4 regions of the Agrobacterium sp. GW821-FHT14E08 genome follow, and region 1 is predicted to be linked to each of the others. Evidence: riboswitches for the same ligand, from Rfam matches in the RefSeq annotation. Region 1 holds a riboswitch; each other region holds the start of a gene.
The links. Region 1 has a riboswitch for cobalamin ahead of metE (5-methyltetrahydropteroyltriglutamate--homocysteine S-methyltransferase). Riboswitches for the same ligand answer to the same signal wherever they lie in the genome.
Positions count from the first base shown of each region.

Region 2: another riboswitch for cobalamin. It lies ahead of bluB (5,6-dimethylbenzimidazole synthase); the one in region 1 lies ahead of metE (5-methyltetrahydropteroyltriglutamate--homocysteine S-methyltransferase).
Region 3: another riboswitch for cobalamin. It lies ahead of AC1ROR_RS04520 ((2Fe-2S) ferredoxin domain-containing protein); the one in region 1 lies ahead of metE (5-methyltetrahydropteroyltriglutamate--homocysteine S-methyltransferase).
Region 4: another riboswitch for cobalamin. It lies ahead of nrdH (glutaredoxin-like protein NrdH); the one in region 1 lies ahead of metE (5-methyltetrahydropteroyltriglutamate--homocysteine S-methyltransferase).

Region 1 covers NZ_JBXAPJ010000003.1:345,932-349,787, reverse strand. The annotation lists gene metE (5-methyltetrahydropteroyltriglutamate--homocysteine S-methyltransferase) at 1-1,871, opposite strand, end outside; cobalamin riboswitch at 1,972-2,187, opposite strand; gene AC1ROR_RS14330 (ATP-binding cassette domain-containing protein) at 2,249-3,031, opposite strand; gene AC1ROR_RS14325 (sugar ABC transporter permease) at 3,050-3,856, opposite strand, start outside.
Region 2 covers NZ_JBXAPJ010000001.1:1,133,890-1,137,745, reverse strand. The annotation lists gene AC1ROR_RS05615 (NAD+ synthase) at 1-398, shown strand, start outside; gene AC1ROR_RS05610 (glyoxalase superfamily protein) at 652-1,029, opposite strand; gene AC1ROR_RS05605 (TolB family protein) at 1,222-2,052, shown strand; cobalamin riboswitch at 2,240-2,422, shown strand; gene bluB (5,6-dimethylbenzimidazole synthase) at 2,520-3,233, shown strand; gene AC1ROR_RS05595 (chymotrypsin family serine protease) at 3,314-3,736, opposite strand; gene AC1ROR_RS05590 (DUF2865 domain-containing protein) at 3,808-3,856, opposite strand, start outside.
Region 3 covers NZ_JBXAPJ010000001.1:920,165-924,020, forward strand. The annotation lists gene AC1ROR_RS04515 (ABC transporter substrate-binding protein) at 1-559, opposite strand, end outside; gene AC1ROR_RS04520 ((2Fe-2S) ferredoxin domain-containing protein) at 576-1,367, opposite strand; cobalamin riboswitch at 1,459-1,652, opposite strand; gene AC1ROR_RS04525 (chloride channel protein) at 1,906-3,687, opposite strand; gene AC1ROR_RS04530 (MBL fold metallo-hydrolase) at 3,709-3,856, opposite strand, start outside.
Region 4 covers NZ_JBXAPJ010000002.1:822,432-826,287, forward strand. The annotation lists gene nrdE (class 1b ribonucleoside-diphosphate reductase subunit alpha) at 1-1,568, opposite strand, end outside; gene nrdI (class Ib ribonucleoside-diphosphate reductase assembly flavoprotein NrdI) at 1,580-1,978, opposite strand; gene nrdH (glutaredoxin-like protein NrdH) at 1,990-2,211, opposite strand; cobalamin riboswitch at 2,468-2,691, opposite strand; gene AC1ROR_RS12735 (nucleoside triphosphate hydrolase) at 2,825-3,454, opposite strand; gene AC1ROR_RS12740 (ATP-binding cassette domain-containing protein) at 3,451-3,856, opposite strand, start outside.

The sequences.
Region 1 (3,856 bases):
ATCTGGATCATCTTCGCCCCGGCTGCCTCGAGATCATTGACCTCGTCGCGGATGGCGAGCGCGATCTGCCGGCAGGTCAGGCTTCTGGCGATATCATCGCGAACGAAGGACCAGTTGAGGATCGTCACCGGTCCCGTCAACATGCCCTTGACCGGCTTTTCGGTCAGTGACTGGGAATATTCCCACCAGCGGACCGTCATCGGCCTCGGTCGCGACACATCGCCGAAAATGATCGGCGGGCGCACGTAACGCGAGCCGTAGCTCTGCACCCACGCATGCTGGGTAAAGGCGAAACCGGAAAGCTGCTCGCCGAAATATTGCACCATGTCATTGCGCTCGAACTCGCCGTGAACGAGGACGTCGAGGCCGATTTCCTCCTGCCAGCGGATGGTCGCTTCGGTTTCCTTCTGCAGGAATTTTTCATATTGCGCATCGGTCAGCGCGCCCTTCGAATTTGCAGAGCGGGCCTTTCGCACCTCCGGCGTCTGCGGGAAGGAGCCGATGGTGGTTGTCGGGAAAAGCGGCAGCGCAATAGCCTGCGACTGCACCTTCTGCCGCTCGGCAAATGCGCTCGCCCGCTTCTTGTCGGCCTCAGCAATCATCGCGATACGGTTCTGCACGGCGGGGTCCGTTACCTTTGGCGAGGATGCACGTGCGGCGACGGCCCCGGAGGCAGCCGCCAGCTCCACCGCGACTGCGGCCCTGCCCTCGCCAAGCGCCCTGCCGAGCGTGGCAAGTTCGCCGAGTTTCTGGGTGGCGAAGGACAGCCAGCTTTTCAGATCGGCATCGAGGCCGGTCTCCAGTTCGAGATCGACCGGAACATGCAACAGCGAGCAGGACGACGCGATTTGAAACGCCTCCACGCCGCGTTCGGCAATGGCGGTTTCCAACCGGTCGATGATCGCGGCGAGATCTGCGCGCCAGATGTTGCGACCGTCGATGACGCCGAGCGACAGGACACGGCTTGCGGGCAAAGCCTTCAGCACCACCTCAAACTCACCCGGCGCACGCACCAGATCAATATGAAGACCCGCGACCGGAAGCGCTGCGACAGCCTCCAGATTATCCTCAAGACCACCGAAATAGGTCGCGACGAGGATTTTCAGATCCGGCGCGGCTTTCGACAAAGCCTGATAGCTCACGGTAAGCGCATGGCGTTCACCCTCGGAAAGGTCCAGAGCGGCAACCGGTTCGTCGATCTGCACCCAGTCCGCGCCGGCAGCCCGCAGCCGGCGCAGCAGTTCTTCATAGACCGGCAGCAGCCTTGCCAGCAGATCGAGCGGCTTGAACGCTGTCCCACGTGCCTTGGCAAGTTTCAGGAACGTGACCGGGCCGAGAATGACTGGACGCGTGTGGATGCCGAGCGCCTTCGCCTCAAGGAAGTGGTCAACGGGCTTTTGTGAGGTGAGCACGAAATGCTGATCCTCTGAAATCTCCGGCACCATGTAGTGATAATTGGTGTCGAACCATTTGGTCATTTCCAGCGCCGGAACACCCTGTGCGTGATGGGAATGTCCATGCGCATGGCCGCAACCTGCATGGCCTTCGCTCTCGCTGCCGCGCGCCATGGCGAAATAGGTCGACAGGGGAACCTCTCCGTCCGTCCATCCGTAGAGGGATGGAATGGCGCCCACCATCACGGCCGTATCGAGGACATGATCGTAGAAGGAAAAATCGTTGGAGGGGATGTGGGTGATCCCCTTCTCACGCTGAAGCGCCCAATTTTCGGCGCGCAGCCGGGTGGCGGTTTCGCGCAGTTCCGTCTCGGAAATCTTTCCGGACCAGAAGCCTTCAAGCGCGAACTTCAGTTCACGATGGCGTCCGATCCTCGGAAAACCGAGCGATGCGACTGGAATGGTCTTGTTTGGCATTGTCATACCCCATTTGGTTGTGGGGGCATGGGTAAAGCGGACGCGTGCAGGCCCGGCCTTTGCCGGACCATTGCAGCAACCACCGGGACACCCCGCCCGTGGACGTTATTTTGTCCTGGCAGGTCTCCTGGCTTACGGGTCGTCGCCTTTGTCCGTCTTCCCGGGGCTTTCACCCCAGTGACGTGGATGGACAAAGGCTCGCCGCTTACAGTTGCGGGGGCAGCTCCGGTCTTGCCGATAAAACGGCGCACCGGATTCCCTCTTAGCTCCGGGATTGAAATATCAGGCCCGGAGAACCATGACACCCGCATTTCTCACCACGGGCGTCACGATGTCAATAGACATAAAGAAATCTTTATATCTTTATTTCTATGAACTCAGAGCGCGACCGCACCCGGCCCCGGCACCGCACCGGGCGGCACCTTGCCCAGAATGATCATGCCGAGAACCTCGTCCTTGGTGACATCCTCTGTCCGGGCATGGCCCACCACCTTGCCGTTCTTCATTACGAAGACCCTGTCGGCCAGATCGAAGACGTCGTGAATATCATGGCTGATGAGGAAGATGCCGATGCCCTGCCGTTTCAGCTCCTTGACGAGATCGCCCACCTGCGCCGTTTCCTGCGGCCCGAGTGCGGCCGTCGGCTCGTCCATGATGAGGATGCGGGCATCGAACAGAATGGCGCGGGCAATGGCGACGGACTGTCGCTGGCCGCCGGACAACGCCTTCACCGGCTCCTTGAACCGCCGGAAATTGGGGTTGAGACGCCCCATCACCTCGCGGGCCGAGGCTTCCATGGCGACATCGTCAAGTGTGCCCCATTTCGTCTTCAGCTCACGACCGAGATAGAGATTGGCGGCCGCATCGACATTATCGGCCACGGCCAGCGTCTGGTAGATGGTTTCAATGCCGTATTTCTTGGCGTCGCGGGGATTGCGGATATCCGCATCCTCGCCATTGATGAGAATATCGCCGCCATCACGCCGGTATGCGCCCGACAGGATTTTGATAAGCGTCGATTTGCCCGCGCCATTATGGCCGAGAAGGGCAACCACCTCACCGGGGAAAAGATCGACAGATGCGTTTTCCACCGCATGGATACCGCCGAAGGAAATGGAAATATTGCGCATTTCCACGAGGGGCGTGACTTGGTCCGTCATAGGAGTTCTCCTCGGTTCTTACTTGGCGCGGGCGCGGTAGATGGTGTCGAGCCAGACGGCGACGACCAGAACCACACCGACGACGATGCGCTGGAAGGGCGTATCGATGCCCACCAGCACCATGCCGGATTGCAGCGATTGCATGACGAGCGCGCCGAGCATCGCGCCCGCTATGGTTCCGACACCGCCGGCAAGCGAAGTGCCGCCGATGACGGCCGCCGCGATGGTGTAAAGCTCGTCGAGCTCGCCCTGGGCATTGGTGGCGGCATTGAGGCGGGCGGTCGAGATGGCCGCGGCGATGGCGCACAGAACGCCCATCAGCGTGAATATCTTCACCGTGACCCAGCGGGTCTTGATGCCGGCGAGTTCCGCCGCTTCCGGATTGCCGCCGATGGCGAAGACATAACGGCCGAAGCGCAGCCTTGTGGCGATGAAGGTCATGACCGCACCGACGGCAAGAGCCATCAGCACCGGAATGGCGATGCCGTGCGAAATGAACAGACCGCCTTCAGGCCAGGTTATGCCATTGGCATCGGCATAGTTGCGGGCGATGTTGACCGGCCAGGGATAGCTGTTCACTACCGCCACGAAACCGATAACGATGAGGCAGCCGAGCGCCACCAGAAAATATTCGGCCCAGACCGGCCGCAGCGGAAAACCGAAACGGCGGCGTTGGTGGCGGGAATTCAGGATGGCCGCAACGATGGCGACACAGGCGACGACGGCTGCGATCCAGCTCCATGTCGCGCCGATCGAGCCGCTGGTGCCGCCGCCCATCAGGCGGAAGGTGGAATCCATCGGTGCCACGGTGCGGCCGCTGGTGAT
Region 2 (3,856 bases), on a different contig from region 1:
CCATCAAGGACCTCTACAAGATGCAGGTCTATGCCATTTCCAGCTGGCGCAACGGTAATGTGCCGCCGGGCGCGCTCGGCCCTTCCGGTGAGGTGATCCCCGCCAATATCATTTCCAAGGCCCCATCGGCGGAATTGCGCCCCAACCAGACCGACCAGGATTCGCTGCCGCCCTATCCGGTGCTGGACGATATTCTGGAATGCCTTGTCGAGAAGGAAATGTCGGTCGAGGAGATTCTCGCGCGTGGCCATGATGTGGCGACGGTGCACCGGGTGGAGCATCTGCTTTATCTTGCCGAATACAAGCGCCGGCAATCGGCGCCGGGCGTGAAGATCACCAAGAAGAACTTTGGGCGTGACCGGCGTTACCCGATTACCAACCGGTTTCGGGATCGGTGATTGACGGAAGGCGCTGGTAGCGGATGTTTTGCTCGGCGTTGCCGCTCGTTTCTTCTCCCCGCCGGGGAGAAGGTGGCCCGAAGGGTCGGATGAAGGGGCAACGTTGCCGTAACTCACTGCCCTTGCCCCCTCATCCCGCTGCCGCGGACTTCTCCCCGGCGGGGAGAAGAAACAAGGGGCATGCGCTCGGTCCACAACGAACCTTCGTGTTTAAACAAGCGGCGCGGAGAAAACCCCGCGCCGCCCACTCATCTCAAATAGCCTGCCCCACATCGATGCGATTGCCATCGGGGTCTTCAAACACAAAGGCGCGCAGGCCGTAATCCTTGTCCTGCAGGCCCTTGATGATGCGCAAGCCCTGGCTCTTGCAGAGCGCATGCAGCGCATCGACATCGCTCACCATCATATGCGCCACATTGAAGGGCGCTGCCTTGTGGCTGGGCTGCAATGTCAGGTGCAGCTCGGCATGGCCCTGTTTGAGGATCATGAAACCGACAGGATTGCCGTTTTCGAAGGTTTTTTCGAAGCCTAGAACACCGACATAAAAATCATGGGCCTTTTCGATGTTTTTGACAGGAAGCATTGCGGCGATCCGCCCGAAGCGGATGCGGTGATCGGCGATGGTATTCATCGCGGAACCTCGGATCTGGGAGAAACGGCAAGGGTCACGGACGGTGCCGGAGCGCTGGCGTTTTTTCCGGTTTGAATTTGCAGGACGGTGCCTGCCGCCCTAGGATCATAATCATGGCGATGGCGGATGCAAACGGAATGTCTGCATTGCCGGGCGCTTTGAGCGAGAACACGGACACGCCCGGGAGGCAGAATGCGCAGCTCCATCGAAATCTTCAACATCCGCACCCGGCAGATGCGGGTGGTGTGGCAGACGCCTGATCTATTCGAAGCGCCGAACTGGTCGCCGGATGGAAAATACCTGCTGCTGAACAGCGAAGGGCTGCTTTACCGCCTGTCCCTTGCCGGTGATGCGTCGCCGGAGAGGGTCGATACCGGCTTTGCGACGCTCTGCAACAATGATCACGGTATTTCGCCGGATGGATCGCTTTACGCCATTTCCGACAAGGTGGAATTTGGCAAGAGCGCCATCTACCTCATGCCCTCGGCGGGCGGCGCGCCACGGCTGATGACGAAGAACCTTCCTTCCTACTGGCACGGATGGGCTCCGGACGGGAAAAGTTTTGCCTATTGCGGCATTCGCGATCAGGTCTTCGATATCTATTCGATGGATATAGCAAGCGGCGTCGAGACGCGGCTGACCCATGGCGAGGGCCGCAATGACGGGCCGGATTATTCGCCAGACGGCGAGTGGGTCTATTTCAATTCCAGCCGCACGGGGCTGATGCAGATCTGGCGCGTGCGGGTGGATGGTTCAGCCGTCGAGCGGATCACCGACAGTTCCTATGGCGACTGGTTTCCGCATCCGTCTCCGAAAGGTGACAAGGTGGTGTTCGTCTCCTATGACGGCGATGTCTTCGACCATCCGCGTGACCTCGATGTGCGGGTGCGGCTGATGGATATGGATGGCGGCAATGCCGAAACACTGTTCGAGCTTTTTGGCGGGCAGGGCACGATGAACTCACCCAACTGGTCACCGGATGGGGATGAGTTCGCCTATGTTAGGTATTTCCCTGTGGCGTGATCTATTCTTCTTCCGTCATGCCGGACTTGATCCGGCATCCAGCCGATGCGCGTCTGCGCGTCGAAAGGCCTCTTTTCAGCCCAGAGACTTGGGTTGTCTGGATGTTGCTCAAGGCGGGTACGACGGTGTGCCATGGTCACATTGCCGCACGGTCCTGCAAGACACTTGCCTTCGCAAGCCTTCTTGCTCATAGCTTTCTACGTCAGGTGCCCGCCGGTTGCGGCGGGAGAATCGGGAATCCGGTGAAAGACCGGAACGTGCCCAGCGCTGTGAGGCGGATGCCCTTTTCACAAGCCACTGAAGCAGTTCGGGAAGGCGAAAAGGGCGGATGAAGCCGAGTCAGAAGACCGGCCTGACGGGATAGACTGAACCGCGTGGACGGCGGCAGGTTGTTGAAGAGGCGTGTCGTGCAGGCGAAAACCGGTATGGTTTCAGCACAGCCGCGCCCGCATTGTTGGGGATAAACGATGCCGATTGATCCGTCCGCCACCGGTTCATTGCAAGCCGATCCGTTCGATCACGCGCTTTCACCCGCCCGGCCGTTTTCCAGCGAGGAACGCGAGGCGATCTACCGCGCCATTGAAAGCCGCCGTGACGTGCGTGACCAGTTCCTGCCCGATCCTTTGCCGGAGGAGGTGGTGCAGCGCCTGCTGCGGGCTGCGCATTCCGCTCCCTCCGTCGGCTTCATGCAGCCGTGGAATTTCACGCTCGTTACCGATGGCGCCGTGAGGCAGGCCGCCTTTGTGGCCTTCAGCCGCGCCAATGAGGAGGCGGCGGCGATGTTTACGGGCGAGCAGCAGACGCTCTACCGTAGTCTCAAGCTTGAAGGCATCCGCAAGGCGCCGCTGAGCATCTGCGTCACCTGCGATCCGACGCGTGGCGGCAAGGTGGTGCTGGGCCGCACCCATAATCCGCGCACGGATGTCTATTCCACCGTCTGCGCGATCCAGAATCTCTGGCTTGCGGCGCGTGCCGAAGGCATCGGTGTCGGCTGGGTCAGCATTTTCCACGACAGCGACATTCGCACCATTCTGGGCATTCCCGACCATATCGAAATCGTGGCCTGGCTGTGCCTCGGCCGCGTCGATGCGCTTTACACCGAGCCGGAACTGGCGGTGAAGGGCTGGCGGCAGCGTGTGCCACTGGAGGAGCTGGTGTTCCGCAACCGGTGGGGTGGGTGAGCGGCTTTCGCTTTGGGGTCACCCTTCCCGAATGAGCGTTCGGAAAGGGTGGTTTTCCATCTGTCAGGCGTTTTTCATCGTCAGACGACGGTGCAGTTGAAAAGATTGAGGATGGGGTGGATGGGGCTGGCGAGGCTGATCGTGCCCTGGGCGCTTGCGCCCCAAAACAGCCCGACGACGTTGTTGCCCGCCGTGTCGATCACGGCGCTGCCGCTATCGCCCGGCTGGCTGAAAACCTCGCCGGCGCGGCGGGGTGATATGCCGATCTGGTTGCGCATGTTCGGCTGCTGCACATCGTAAAAGCCGGAAACGACGCCATTGGTGATGTTCGTCGTCACCCCCGATTTCGTGACATTCATGTTGAGTGCCGCAACGGCTGCTCCCACCGGTGAGGGAAGGTTGTAGATCGCGCCGATGGTGGCGAGCCGGCCGTTTGTGGGGCTGGCAACGGCCGCATCGACGCCATAGCTGGTTCCCTGATAGACGATGTTGCCCCTCTGCAAGGCGACGATCCCGCAGGGATGCGGCGCTATCCGATTGCGGTTGCCACCCGGCTTAAAACATCGCGGCGCCTCTATTGCTGCGGCTGTATGCCCTTCAACGCCGGGTTTTTGAGGTCGATC
Region 3 (3,856 bases), on a different contig from region 1:
GCGATGTATCTGCCTTGAAATCCGCAATCTGATACGGCCCGGTGAAGAGAGCGCTTCCATCGGCGGCCGGCGTATAGGCGACGAGCGGCCACTCCGCAAATAGCGCCTGCAGGAAGGACACCGGTTTCTCCGTCGTGATATCGAGCGTCAGTGCATCGACTGCCTTGAAGCCAAGCTTTCCACCTGTCGCAAGCGCCGCCTTGTTGGTTGCGAAAGTATGCTCAAATCCGGCCGCAAGGGCTGCTGCCGTTACGGCAGAACCATCGGAGAAGGTCCGGTCCGGTTTCAGCGTCACTGTCCAGGTCAAATCGCCGGTACGTTCCGCTTTCTCGGCAAGGTCCGGCACAAGCCGGCCCTCTTTGTCGACGGTAAAGAGGTTCTGGCCCACTCCATGACTGACAAGAGCCCAGCCATTGGAGCCCTTTGCGGGATCAAGGCCACTTGTGATGTAGGTGGCGCCGACGCGCAAGGGTTCGGTGGCAAGCGCATCGGCCGCCACGCCTGTGATGAAAGCCGCGAGCCCGGCTGCTGCCAGACGCGAAAAGCTCTTTATCGGCATTTTGTTTCCTCTCATGCTATTCGGAAAGATTGCGCAGCCGCTGTTTGCGGCCGGTCGGGTGATAGGCGAAGTCCTCGACGATACGACCACCAAGCAGGTGTTCGGCAACGATACGATCGACGGCCTCTTCGGTGACGCCGCCATAATAGGTACCCTCAGGAAAGACCTGCATGACCGGCGCAAGGTTACAGGGGCCGAGACAGGTCGATTTGGCCGTCATGGTGCCGTCGCCCGTGACCCTGAGTTTCAGCCGTTCCTGCTGGTTGCGCAGATGCCCCCAGATGGCGTCCGCACCGGCTGAATTGCACGGGGCACCCTGACAGACGAGCACACGGCGCTTTTGCGCAGGCACCAGCGACCCCTCGCCTGCCGGGCGCACCGACGGTGAAAGATCGAGTTCCTTCGCCGTTTCGGCAAGGTCTTCGATAAGAAGCGTCATCAGGCTGCTTGCGGTCGGGCTCGCAGTTATCGACAGCGAGGGCCAGGGGCGTGGGTCCGCTGCCCGCCATCGTTTCAGGGTCTTGGTCAGCCAGTTTTGAAAGCTCGGCTCCAATGGCAACATGAGCGGCACGAGAAGGAGATTGCCGAAACCCTCATCGATGAGCGCGCCGAGCGCTTCGCGCAAGGACGGCGTGCCCTGCTCGGTGAATGCGATGCGAACGGTTCTCGCGCCGCACAGCTGCCCCGCCAGCGCCGCAAGACGCTGCATGTCCTGATGCGGCGCCGCCGCGAAAGCCGATTTGGCGACAAGCAGCACGGCGTCGGGCTGAGAGGGCTCTCGATAGGTTGGTTGGATCTCGGTTGTCACAATGCCTCATTCACGAGGCGGCGACGAAAATGACGGGCCTCCGGCATCAATGCCGGAAACAGCCATCATTCCCATGGCACCCCCCGACCACGGAATTACAATATGTCAGGCAGGTCTCCTGGCTTGCGGGTCAAAGCCACCTCACCCGTCTTCCCGGCATTTCTGCCAGTGACATCGTGGGCGATTGGCTCACCGCTTACAGTTGCGGGACAGCTCCGGGTCTTCACCGGATTCCCTCTTAGCTTCCACCGGGTGACGGAAGAACCATGACGGAGCGAACCTACACTGCCGCAGGCCGCTGTCAACCGCCTGCGCCGCAAGTGAACACGCTACGCAAGTCTCCTTCGTCCAATCGATTGTTACGTTATAAAGTTACATAAACGCAGTTTTATTTGCTGGTCAACCCCATGTTTTACGATGTGGTACCGAATTGGCTCACCCACAGCCGTCACTGCGCGGAAACCAAAAATAAAACGGAAGATATAATCAATAAAATATATAATTATATCAATACTTAAAACAAAAAACATAAAGTAATTTATAATTCACCGGAGGCCTCGCGGCGTCGCAATTCAAGCTCTTCACTGTAGCGCCTGAGCGTGTGGCTCTCCGTCAGCAGGCCAACCGGGCGGTTTTCTATCTTGTCGTTGACGACAACCAGCGCTTCGCTTTCCGTGGCATCGAAAGCGGCTGCCGCCTGCCGCGCATTCATCGTCGGCAGCAGCACGTCATTCTTGTAGTGCAGATAGGTTTCGAGGCTGATCTTGCTCGGGTCGCGATCCATCGGGTCGGCGTAGATTTCCGGCACGAGGACGATGCCGGCATAGCGCCCGTCATCATGCGTCATGATCACACGCTGCGTCGAACCCAGTGGAAACTTCTCCTTGAAGGCCGGAAGCCCCATGCTGACATTGGCCTTGCGAATATCGGCGCGCATCATCTTGCCCACGGTCAGGTCGCGGATCCAGCCAATGTCATGGGCGCTGCGAATGCTTTCGCCTCTGAGGTGAAAGCGCCAGGTGGCGAAGGAGTAACCGAAGGTCGTGCGCACCACGAGCGAGGTGGTGATGACGGCGGCAAGCACCAGAGCCGTGATCTGGAAGTCTCCGGTCAGTTCCAGCGCCAGAAACGTCATCGTCAGCGGACCGCCGATGATGGCGGCGGCAAAGGCGCTCATGCCGATCACGGCATAGACGATGGGCGCTGTCGCCCCATAACCGATATAGGGGGCGCAGAGCGCGAAAATCTTGCCGAGCAGCGATCCCATGAACAACGAGGCGAAGAACAGGCCACCGCGGAAATTCGAACCGATGGAAACGGCGCTGGCCGCCGCTTTCAGCAGAAACAGCCCCGCCAGCCCGTAGATCGTCAGTTCGGCATCGATGTTGAGATGCAGCGCCCCATGTCCGCTCGAAAGCACCTGCGGTGATATCAACGCAAGGGCGCCCACAGCCACGCCGCCAATGGCTGGACGAAGCCAGCCTGGAATAGCACTTTTGCGCGCAGTCTCCTCGATGAAGGACACTGTTTGCATGAGCGCGATGCCAATCGCCGCGCATACGACGCCAAGAAAGATGGCGGGTACGTAGTCGGCGGGCGTCACGCGGCTGGCATCGACGATATCGATTGAGAGGCCATGGCCGCCTATAACCCCTATGACGGTCGTCGCCACCAGCGCCGAGACGATGAGCGGGGCAAGCGTCACGACCGTATAGGTGCCGATGATGAGTTCGATGGCGTAGAATGCCCCGGTCAAAGGTGCGTTGAAGGCCGCCGCTATCGCCCCCGCTGCACCGCAGCCGACGAGGATTCGCATGTCCCCTCGCCGCAGCTTCAGCTTGATGCCGATCTTGGAGGCGACACCGCTGGCAATCTGCGTATAACCGGCCTCAAGCCCCACGGACGCGCCGAAACCGTTGGACACAATGTTCTGCACGCAGACGATGATGCTGTCCGTGAGCGACAGGCGGCCGCCATGCAGCGCATTCGCCTCGATCGGGTCGACCATGGGTTTCTTGCGGGTCTTTGACAGAATGAAAATGATGAGGCCGAGCACGATGCCGCCGATGATTGGCCCCACAAGCACGATCCACCCGGACAGATCGCTGCTGCTCAGCCGCTCGACACCGAAGACCAGCACATGCAGCGCGGTGCTCAGGGCGCCGATCAGCGCCACCAGTAACCCCGCTGCGATGCCGATGAGAACGGAAAGAGCCACCAGCCCCAGTTCGCCGCGCCGGAACATCGCCCGCAGGCGGCTGGCGCGCAGATTGTCGAAAAAGCTCGCCATACTGGGTGCACGGAAAGGCCGGGTCGACATGCTGTTCCTTTTCAGGCGGTACTAGGGCGCTTCAATCTCGATCTCGACTTCGAAACGCATCTGATCGTAAGCCGGTTCAACATGATCAGGCGTTTCACGCATCACCGTGTCATAATCGAGCGGAATATGCATATGGGTCAAGATCGCCCTTTTGGGGGCAAATCTTTCG
Region 4 (3,856 bases), on a different contig from region 1:
CCCCTTTCCACGGCCAGCCGGTTGCTGGCGCGGATGGCGTGGTAGGTGACGGTGTAGAAATAGATATTGGTGAAATCGACGCCTTCTTCGGAACCGTAGAAGATGCGCTCACGCGCCAGATAACCGTGAAGGTTCATCTGGCCAAGCCCGATGGCGTGGCTGGCATCATTGCCCTTTTCCACCGAAGGAACGGAGGAAATGTGGCTCATGTCCGACACGGCCGTCAGCGCCCGGATGGATGTCTCGATGGTCTTGCCGAAATCGGCGGAGTCCATCGCCGAGGCGATGTTAAGTGAGCCGAGATTGCAGGAAATATCCTTACCCATATGGCTATAGGACAGATCGGCGTTGAACTCGCTCGCTTCGCTGACCTGCAGGATTTCCGAGCAGAGATTGCTCATGCTGATACGGCCCGCGACCGGATTGGCGCGGTTCACCGTATCCTCGAACATGATGTAGGGGTAACCGCTCTCGAACTGGATTTCGGCGATCACCTGGAAGAATTCGCGCGCCTTGATCTTCTTCTTGCGGATGCGGCTATCGGCGACCATTTCATGATATTTTTCGCTGACCGAAATCTCGGTCAACGGCACGCCATAGACACGCTCCACATCATAGGGCGAGAACAGGTACATATCCTCATTGTTGCGGGCGAGTTCGAAGGTGATATCGGGGATCACCACGCCGAGCGACAGGGTCTTGATGCGGATTTTCTCGTCGGCATTTTCGCGCTTGGTATCGAGGAAGCGCATGATATCCGGGTGGTGGGCATGCAGATAGACCGCGCCGGCACCCTGGCGCGCGCCGAGCTGGTTGGCATAGGAAAAGCTGTCTTCCAATAGCTTCATGACAGGAATGACGCCGGAAGACTGGTTTTCGATCTGTTTGATCGGCGCTCCGAATTCGCGAATATTGGTCAGGGACAGCGCCACACCACCACCGCGCTTGGAAAGCTGCAGGGCCGAATTGATGGAGCGGCCGATGCTCTCCATATTGTCTTCCACACGCAGCAGAAAACACGAGACCAGTTCACCGCGGCTCTTCTTGCCGGCGTTGAGGAATGTCGGCGTTGCCGGCTGGAAGCGGCCTGAAATGATTTCATCGACCAGATCGCGGGCAAGCTGTTCATCGCCACGCGCAAGGGCCAGCGCCACCATGCAGACGCGATCCTCGTAACGCTCCAGATAACGTTTTCCGTCGAATGTCTTCAGCGTGTAGGAGGTGTAATATTTGAAAGCGCCGAGAAAGGTGGGGAAGCGGAACTTCCGGGCATAGGCCTCGTCATAGAGGTCACGGACGAAATTGAAGGAATACTGGTCCAGTACCTCCTGTTCGTAATATCCCTCCGTCACCAGATAATCGAGCTTTTCCCTGAGGTTATGGAAAAACACCGTGTTCTGGTTGACGTGCTGGAGGAAATATTGCCGGGCGGCCAGCCGATCCTTGTCGAGCTGGATCTTTCCGTTCTCATCGTAAAGGTTCAGCATCGCGTTCAGCGCGTGGTAGTCCAGTCCCGTATCAACCGGTTTCTGGCTTGCAGCTACCGGCTGTTTGGCGTCCTTGCGCATGGCGCTCGAGGTCAGCGTGTCCAAAATCGTTCCAATCCATGTTTGACGTTGGCGACATCTTCCTCCGTGCCGAGAAGCTCGAAGCGATAGAGAAACGGCACCGCGCATTTGCGCGAGACGATATCTCCGGCGGATGCGAAAGCTGCGCCAAAATTCGTGTTTCCCGCCGCGATGACGCCGCGAATGAGATTTCGGTTGGAGGGCTCGTTCAAAAACCGGATGACCGGCTTTGGCACGGCCCCTTTGGTGCCGCCGCCCCCATAGGTGGGGGTGACCAGCACATAGGGCTCGGACACATGGGGAACATCTTCCTCCGCGCCGAGCGGCAGGCGAAACAGACGCCGTCCCAGTTTCAGAAGGAAACGATGGGTGTTTTCAGAGCGGCTGGAATAATAGACGATCAGGCCCATCGCCCGCCGCCTCAGCTGATCGAGCCGATCATATCCGGCCGGAAACCCGCCCAATGGCGCTCACCGGCGACGACCACGGGAACCTGCATGTAACCGAGACCGCGGACGTGATCGAGCGCATCCGTATCTTCGGAGATATCGATGATCTCGTAAGGGACGCCGATGCGGTCGAGGGCGCGATAGGTTGCGGTGCATTGGACGCAGGCGGGCTTGCTGTAAACGGTGACGGTCATAATTTCCTCTCTCGAAACCGGTTTCGGACACGGCTCAACATTGCCGATTGCAATCGCAATCGGGCGGCGATGGATCTGTCATTAGGGTGGGCGCGCGCGGCTTTTAGCCGCGTAAAATCACTCTCTACGCCGACGAGCGCAGCAACTCAAACAAATGCACTGGCATGACTTCACCCCGAAGCTAGTTCTGGAGGGGGCAGAAAAGGGCGCACGCAAATCATTTGCGTCATACACCTTCCTCCGGACACCCCGCCCGTGGACGTTTGCGCTCAAGGCAGGTCTCCTGACTTGCGGGTCACAACATCTATTCCGGCCTTCCCGGAGCTTTTGACCCCAGTGACCCAAATCGGAACGATGCTCACCGCTTACAGTTGCGGGGGCAGTTTCGGCCTTGCTCCGCCATAATGGCGTTACGCACCGAATTCCCGTCTTAGCTCCCAATCCTTGCGAATCGGAAGAACCTCGAACACCACATATAGTATATGAGGAAATTTTCGCGTCAATAAATAGACACACAAAAGCCCCACCCTGTGGATCAAAAAGATTCAACACATGGTCAACAAAGGCTTAACGGCACATGCGTGCCGCCGTCCAAACAGAGAAAAGCGTTAATCTATTCCCAGATATCGATGCGGATATCGGCGGGACGGGCGTTTTCGATCACCCTTTTTCCGTTCGGAAGATCGTTTTCGAAAAGTTTGGCGTGGATCTCAGCCTCGTCGAGACCATAGCCCTGCCACCTTTTCCGCAGCCTCTCCTCCAGCACATCGACGGACGGCCCTACAAAAATGGTGAGGTCGAAGCTTTTGGAAAGAGTTGTCCATGGCGCCTCGTCCAGCAGCAGATAATTGCCTTCAGCGAGGATAAAGCGTGTTTCCGGCGCAATCGCCCGGGCAGACGCTATGGCGATTTCACAGGAGCGGTCGAAAACCGGAACAAGCACCTCCTGCCCGCCTTTGCGGACGGCGGAGACGATATCGAGAAAACCGCGCACGTCGAATGTTTCCGGCGCGCCTTTTCGCGGCAGCAGCCCCCGCTCTTCAAGGATGCCATTGTCCATATGGAAGCCATCCATGGGCAGGACGGCGGCCGTTTCGCCCCGTGCGAGCAAAGTATCACAAAGGGCATCCGCCAGCGTGGATTTGCCGGCCCCAGGGGGACCGGCAATGGCGACAATAAAACGGGATTTACCTTCTGCCCGCCGAAGAACGTCTTCGGCGATCGTTTCAAGCTTCAGCGTCATGCGGCAAGCGTTTCCTTCGGCGCTTCCTTGGCGCCCGTCATGAAGGCGACAGCATCCGACATGGAATAGTCCTTCGGATTGATGACGCACAGGCGCTTGCCGAGCCGGTGGATATGGATGCGATCCGCGACCTCGAAGACATGCGGCATGTTATGCGAGATGAGGACGATCGGCAGGCCGCGCGAGCGCACATCCAGAATAAGCTCCAGAACACGCCGGCTTTCCTTGACGCCAAGCGCCGCCGTTGGCTCGTCAAGAATGACGACCTTGGAGCCGAAGGCCGCTGCACGCGCCACGGCCACACCCTGACGCTGGCCGCCGGAGAGGGTTTCCACTGCCTGATTGATGTTCTGGATCGTCATCAGGCCGAGTTCCGACAGTTTCTCGCGGGCGAATTTTTCC